DNA from 2 places in the Streptomyces sp. NPDC014656 genome. Region 2 is predicted to be linked to the other one. Evidence: predicted binding sites of a transcription regulator. Region 2 holds the regulator's gene; the other holds the start of a gene.
What was found. Region 2 encodes HspR, which represses chaperone genes until heat shock. Its sites were predicted from a motif close to TTGAGNNNNNNNNNCTCAA; they were not measured.
Positions count from the first base shown of each region.

Region 1: the regulator HspR is predicted to act here: its motif matches at 1,273-1,291, upstream of lon (endopeptidase La).

Region 1 is NZ_JBIBZN010000002.1:258,790-262,192, reverse strand. It holds gene ACF1ED_RS04960 (spermidine synthase) at 1-358, opposite strand, end outside; gene ACF1ED_RS04955 (hypothetical protein) at 521-1,150, opposite strand; gene lon (endopeptidase La) at 1,314-3,403, shown strand, end outside.
Region 2 is NZ_JBIBZN010000014.1:220,966-224,368, forward strand. It holds gene ACF1ED_RS28560 (helix-turn-helix transcriptional regulator) at 1-765, shown strand, start outside; gene ACF1ED_RS28565 (hypothetical protein) at 771-1,241, shown strand; gene ACF1ED_RS28570 (heat shock protein transcriptional repressor HspR) at 1,386-1,853, opposite strand; gene dnaJ (molecular chaperone DnaJ) at 1,858-3,036, opposite strand; gene grpE (nucleotide exchange factor GrpE) at 3,071-3,403, opposite strand, start outside.

The DNA of each region.
Region 1 (3,403 bases), on a different contig from region 2:
CGGCGAGGGCGCGCCCGGAGAGCGAGGCGAGCGGGCCGCTCCGGTGCCAGTCGATGATCGCCTCCTCCCGCTCGACCACCGCGATCCGCCCCCAGCGGGGGTCCGCGGCGGCGTGCGCGAGGGAGAAGCCGACGCCGAGCCCGCCGATCAGGACGGACGCGCCGGTCCGCGTCGGCTCGGGCAGCGCCTCCATCGCCGCGTCCACGAGCAGCCGTTCGGAGCGCCCGTCGGAAGTGTCCATCAGGAAGGTGCCGTTGACGATGATCTCGTAGTCGGTGCGGTCCCCGGCGTCCCGGCGCCGTAGGACGACTTCGCCGTACGGGCTCTCGCGGCGGTCGAGGGTGACGGGGCTGTTCATGGGCAGTCACTCCGTGTCTCGTCGTGCGGTACGCGTCGTCCCGGCCATCCTGGCCGAGCGCGGCGGGCCGGGACAAACACGTTAAGGAGTCACGGGGTGACGCCGGGACCCCGTCGGACGGGGCCCGGGCGAGGGGTCCTCGGGGGCGCGGGGCCGCCCGCTTCACGGAGCCGTCGGCGGGCCGCCCCCGGGGAGGGCGTCGAAGACCCGCTGGAGGGCGGCGGGCCGCTCGCCGTCGCCCGCGACGACGAGCCGGCCGTCGTGCGTCACGGAGTACCGGAAGCCGTCGGCGACGGCGGGCCCTGACGGCCGCTCGGGCACGCGCGCGTAGGCGGGGTCCTGGAGGGCGGCCCGCAGCTCGGCCAGCCCCTCGGCGGCCATCCGCCCGGTGCGCGGCTCCCCGCTCCTGGAGGTCAGGGTCCAGGAGCCGTCCTCCCGCACCACCAGCCGGTTGTCCACCCCGGCGAACCCGCCGCTCACCCCGACCTCGACCAGCACGGCCCCGGCCCGGGGGACCGCGGCCGACTCCTCGGTGCCCGGGGTGGCTCCGGTGCCCGCCGTGCCCGTCGTGCTCGGAGCGCCCTCCGTGTCCGGTACGTCTCCCGTACTCGGCGTGCTGGCCGTGCTCGGCGTGCCGCGCGTGCTCGCGGTGCTCCCGCCTCCGCCGGTCGCCGGTCCGTCGGCGTCGGCGCAGCCGCCGACGCCGACGACCAGCGCCGCCACCACCGCGGGCACCGCGCCCCGCGCCCACACCCGCCCGCGCCCGAACCGCCGCTCCGCACCATGCTCCATGGGCCCGAGCATGCCCGCCCCCGGGCCCCCGCGCAGCCGGAACGCGCGGGGACGCGGGCGGGCTTCGAGGGTGATCGCTCAGAGCGAACAGCACCCGGGGAACATTCGCGGGCTCAGATGCATTGAGTCGGCATAGCTCAACTTGACTGCCGAAGGGGAGATCATGGCTTCTGAGTCCAAGCCGTCCGTGCCGCTGACGCTGCCTGTGCTGCCGCTCGACGACGAGGTCGTGCTGCCCGGCATGGTCGTGCCGCTGGACCTGTCCGACAACGACGTGCGGGCCGCCGTGGAGGCGGCGCAGGCCGCTGCCCGGGGCGGCGGCGGGAAGCCGCGGGTGCTGCTGGTGCCGCGGGTGGACGGGACGTACGCCGCGACCGGTGTGCTCGGGATCGTCGAGCAGGTGGGGCGGCTCTCGGACGGGGACCCGGGGGCGCTGATCCGCGGGATCGGCCGGGTGCGGATCGGGGCCGGGACGACCGGGCCCGGCGGGGCGCTGTGGGTGGAGGGGAGCACGGTCGAGGAGAGCGTGCCCGATCCGCTGCCCGGAGCCGTGACCGAGCTGGTCACGGAGTACAAGGCGCTCGCCACCAGCTGGCTGAAGAAGCGCGGCGCCTGGCAGGTCGTCGACCGCGTCCAGCAGATCGACGGAGTCGGCGCGCTCGCCGACAACTCCGGTTACTCGCCCTTCCTCACCGTCGAGCAGAAGGTCGCGCTCCTGGAGGCGGCCGACCCCGTCGCCCGCCTCCGGCTCGCCACCGCCCAGCTCCGCGAGCACCTCGCCGAGCAGGACGTCGCCGAGACCATCGCCAAGGACGTCCAGGAGGGCGTCGACAAGCAGCAGCGCGAGTTCCTGCTCCGCCGCCAGCTCGAAGCCGTCCGCAAGGAACTGCGCGAGCTCAACGGGGAGAAGGAGGGCGAGGAGTCCGACGACTACCGCGCCCGCGTGGAGGCCGCCGACCTGCCCGAGGCGGTCCGGGAGGCCGCGCTCAAGGAGGTCGAGAAGCTGGAGCGGTCCAGCGACCAGTCGCCCGAGGGCTCCTGGATCCGGACCTGGCTCGACACCGTCCTCGAACTGCCGTGGAACGAGCGGACCGAGGACCGGTACGACATCCGGGGCGCCCGGGCCGTCCTGGACGCCGAGCACTTCGGCCTGGAGGACGTGAAGGAGCGCATCACCGAGTACCTGGCCGTGCGCAAGCGGCGCTCCGAGCGCGGGCTCGGCGTCGTCGGCGGCCGGCGCGGCGGTGCCGTGCTCGCCCTGGTCGGCCCGCCCGGCGTCGGCAAGACCTCGCTCGGCGAGTCCGTCGCCCACGCCATGGGCCGGAAGTTCGTCCGCGTCGCCCTCGGCGGCGTGCGGGACGAGGCCGAGATCCGCGGCCACCGGAGGACGTACGTGGGCGCCCTGCCCGGCCGGATCGTCCGCGCGGTCAAGGAGGCCGGGTCCATGAACCCGGTGGTCCTCCTGGACGAGATCGACAAGGTCGGCTCCGACTTCCGGGGCGACCCCGCCGCCGCCCTGCTCGAAGTCCTCGACCCGGCGCAGAACCACACCTTCCGCGACCACTACCTGGAGGTCGAGCTCGACCTCAGCGACGTGGTGTTCCTGGCCACGGCCAACGTCCTCGAAGCCATCCCGGAGGCCCTGCTCGACCGCATGGAGCTGGTCCGCCTCGACGGCTACACCGAGGACGAGAAGGTCGTCATCGCCCGCGACCATCTGCTGCCCCGGCAGCTGGAGCGGGCCGGTCTGGAGACCGGCGAGGTGACCCTCGACGAGGCCGCGCTGCGGAAGCTGGCCGGCGAGTACACCCGGGAGGCCGGCGTCCGGACCCTGGAGCGGGCCGTCGCGCGGCTGCTCCGGAAGGTCGCCGCCCAGCACGAACTCGGCGACCGGGAGCTGCCGTTCACCGTCACGCCCGAGGACCTGCGGGACCTCATCGGCCGGCCGCACCACGTGCCCGAGTCCGCCCAGGACCCGGCCGAGCGGCGCACGGCCGTCCCCGGGGTGGCCACCGGCCTCGCGGTGACCGGGGCCGGCGGCGACGTCCTCTTCGTGGAGGCGTCCCTCGCCGACCCGGAGACCGGCGCCGCCGGGCTGACCCTCACCGGCCAGCTGGGCGACGTGATGAAGGAGTCCGCGCAGATCGCGCTCTCCTTCCTCCGCTCGCACGGCGCGGAGCTGGAGCTGCCCGTCACCGGTCTGAAGGACCGGGGCGCGCACATCCACTTCCCGGCGGGCGCGGTCCCGAAGGA
Region 2 (3,403 bases):
CTCCTCGACCCGCTGGAGAAGGAGATACAGGAGCGGCGGCGCCAGACCGTCACCCTCGCCGACGCCTTCGAGCCCTTCATGGCCCTCGGCGCACGCGACCCGTCGATGACCCACGCCATCACCGTCCTCGAAGGACTGGAGCGGATCAACGACAACCTGGACCGCGCCGTGGCCGAATGCACCTCGGAACTGCTCACGGTACAGCCGGGGAAGGGCCGCAGCGCGCACACCTTCGGCGAAGCCCTGCGCCGGGTGCGGCCGTTGCTCGGCCGGGGCATCAAGATGCGCACGCTCTACCAGCACACCGCGCGCCACCAGCCCATCACCCTGGCGTACCTGGAGCGCATCGGACCCGAGGTCGAGGTCCGCACGCTGGAGGAGATCATCGACCGGCTCATCATCGTCGACCGCAAGGTCGCCTTCGTGCCGGCCAGCCGCGACCGCACCATCGCCCTCGAACTGCGCCACCAGGGGCTCGTCGAGTACCTCGGCGGGGTCTTCGACCAGTTCTGGCTCCAGGCGACCCCGCTGGACGCGCCCGTCACGTACCAGCCGCAGCTCAGCGGCATCAGCGGCGTCCAGCGCTCGATCGCCGCGCTCCTCGTCGAGGGCCACGTCGACGAGGCCATCGCGCGCCGGCTCGGCATGAACGTCCGGACCTGCCGGGCGCACATCGCCAAGCTCGCGGCCACCCTGGGGAGCGGCAGCCGGGCCCAGCTCGGGTACCTCATCGCCCGCTCCGGCATCCTCGAACGGGACAACTGACCATCGTGCACGCACACGTCGCGCTCGACGGCCCCGCGGGCACCCTCCGGGTCACCGGGGCCGGGCTGCCCCCCGTGGAGCTCGTACGGGCCCCGGGGACGCCCCCCGACGCCCACACGCCCATCGGCACCCGCAGGGCCGCCCTGCTGACGCTCACCGTCGACGGCGCGCCCGCCGTGATCCGGCCCTCCCGCGGGCGGCTGCTGCGGCGCTCGTACCGGGTGGACGTCCGCGCCGGCGGCCACCGCTACCGGCTCGTGCCCTGCTCCTACGGGGAGAGCCGGCTCAGCCGGGACGGGCGGCGGATCGGCACCCTGAGCTCCGACGGCGACGGACGGGTCGTCGACGACTGGGACGGCGGTCCCACCCCGCTCGACCTGGCCGTCGGCACCGCGCTGGCCGCCGCCTTCGGCACCGGCGCCGCGCCCTGGTGGGAGACGGCGGGCGACATCGTCGGCGAACTCATCGCACCCTGACCGCCCGGACGTCCGACGCGAGGACGGGCGGATGCGAGGACGGCCCGACTCGGGGGCAAGGGGGCGGGGACGGGCGCGCGGGGCCCCGGAAAGCCGGAACGGCCCCCTTCGCCGGAAGGGGGCCGTACGGAGTCGGGCCGGAGGCTACTCGCCGCGCTTGGGCGCCGGGCGCCAGACCACCAGCGCGCTCGCCTGCTGCACGTCCTGGTACGGGACCAGGTCGCGCCGGTAGGAGGCGTGCACCTGGGCCTCGCGCTGCCGCATCGCGGCGGCCGCGCCCTCGACGGCCGAGGAGAGCTCGGCGACGCGGGCCTGGAGCGCGGCGACCTGGTTCTCCAGCTCGATGATGCGCTTGATGCCGGCCAGGTTGATGCCCTCGTCCTGCGACAACTGCTGCACCTGGCGGAGCAGTTCGATGTCACGGGCCGAGTAGCGGCGGCCGCGGCCGGCCGTGCGGTCCGGGGAGACCAGACCCAGCCGGTCGTACTGCCGCAGGGTCTGCGGGTGCAGACCCGACAGCTGGGCCGCCACCGAGATGACGTACACCGGGGTCTCGTCGGTCAGTTCGTACGCCCTGGCGCCGAAGCCCGGCTGCCGTCGTCGTCCTTCCACCGCGTCACGCTCCCTTCGCCGCCTGGAACAGCTCCGCCCTGGGGTCCGTCGAGGCGGTCGCCTCGCGGTAGGTCTCCAGGGCCTCGCGGGCCTTGTCGTCCAGCTCCGCCGGCACCGCGACCTCGATCGTCACCAGCAGGTCGCCGCGCGTGCCGTCCTTGCGGACCGCGCCCTTGCCCCGGGCGCGCATGGTCCGGCCGTTCGGGGTGCCCGCGGGCAGCTTGAGAGTGACCGCGGGGCCGCCGAGGGTCGGGACCCTGATCTCGCCGCCGAGCGCGGCCTCCGTGAAGGAGACCGGCACGGTGACGGTGAGGTTGTCGTCCTTGCGCCCGAAGACCGGGTGGGCGTCGACGTGCACGACGACGAACAGGTCGCCGTGGGGTCCGCCGCGCTCGCCCGGGGCGCCCTTGCCGCGCAGCCGGATCTTCTGGCCGTCGGAGACGCCCGCCGGGATCCGGACCTGCATGGTCCGCGAGGACTTGGCCCGGCCGGAGCCCTTGCAGACCTCGCAGGGGTTCTCGGCGATGAGGCCGCGGCCCTTGCAGTCCACGCACGGGTCGGTGAGAGAGAAGCCGCCGCCGCTGCCGCGCGAGACCTGGCCGGTGCCGACGCAGGTGGGGCACACCCGGGGGGTGCCGTTCTTGTCGCCGGTGCCGGAGCAGGCCGTGCAGGGCTGCTGGCTGGACATCCGCAGGGGCACGGTCGCGCCCTCGATGGCCTCGGTGAAGCTGAGCGTCACCTCGGACTCGATGTCCTGGCCGCGCCGGGGCTGGGTGCGGGCACCCGCGCCGCCGCCGCGGTTGAACAGGCCGCCGAAGACGTCCCCGATGCCGCCACCGCCGCCGAAGCCGCCGGCCCCGCCCTGGGCGCCGCCCCCGAAGAGGTCGCCCAGGTCGAAGTTGAACGAGCCGCCGCCCCCGGGGCCGCCGGCCCTGAAGCCGCCGTTCCCGAAGAGGGCGCGCGCCTCGTCGTACTCCTTGCGCTTCTTGGGGTCGCCGAGGACGTCGTTCGCCTCGGAGATCTCCTTGAAGCGCTCCTCGGCCTTGGTGTCGCCCTTGTTGGCGTCCGGGTGGTTCTCGCGGGCGAGCTTCCGGTACGCCTTCTTGATCTCGGCCTCGGTGGCGTCCTTGGGGACGCCGAGGACCTTGTAGTAGTCCTTCTCGACGAAGTCCTTCGTGCTCATCGACGTCCCTCCTCCCGCGCGCGGGTGTGGCTGCTTACTCGCTGTCCTTCTCGGCGGAGTCTTCCGACTCCTCGGCCTTCGCCTGGGCGCCCGGCTGGGGCTCGGCGACGGCCACGCGGGCGGGCCGGACGGTCCGCTCGCCGATCCGGTACCCCGGCTGCAGGATCGCCACGCAGGTCGTCTCGGTGACGTCCGGCGCGTACGAGTGCATCAGGGCCTCGTGGATCGTCGGGTCGAAGGGCTCGCCCTCCTTGCCGAACTGCTGGAGCCCCATCTTGGCGACGACGGTCTCCAGCGACTCGGCGACCGACTTGAAGCCGCCCACGACCTCGCCGTGCTCCCGGGCCCGGCCGATGTCGTCGAGGAC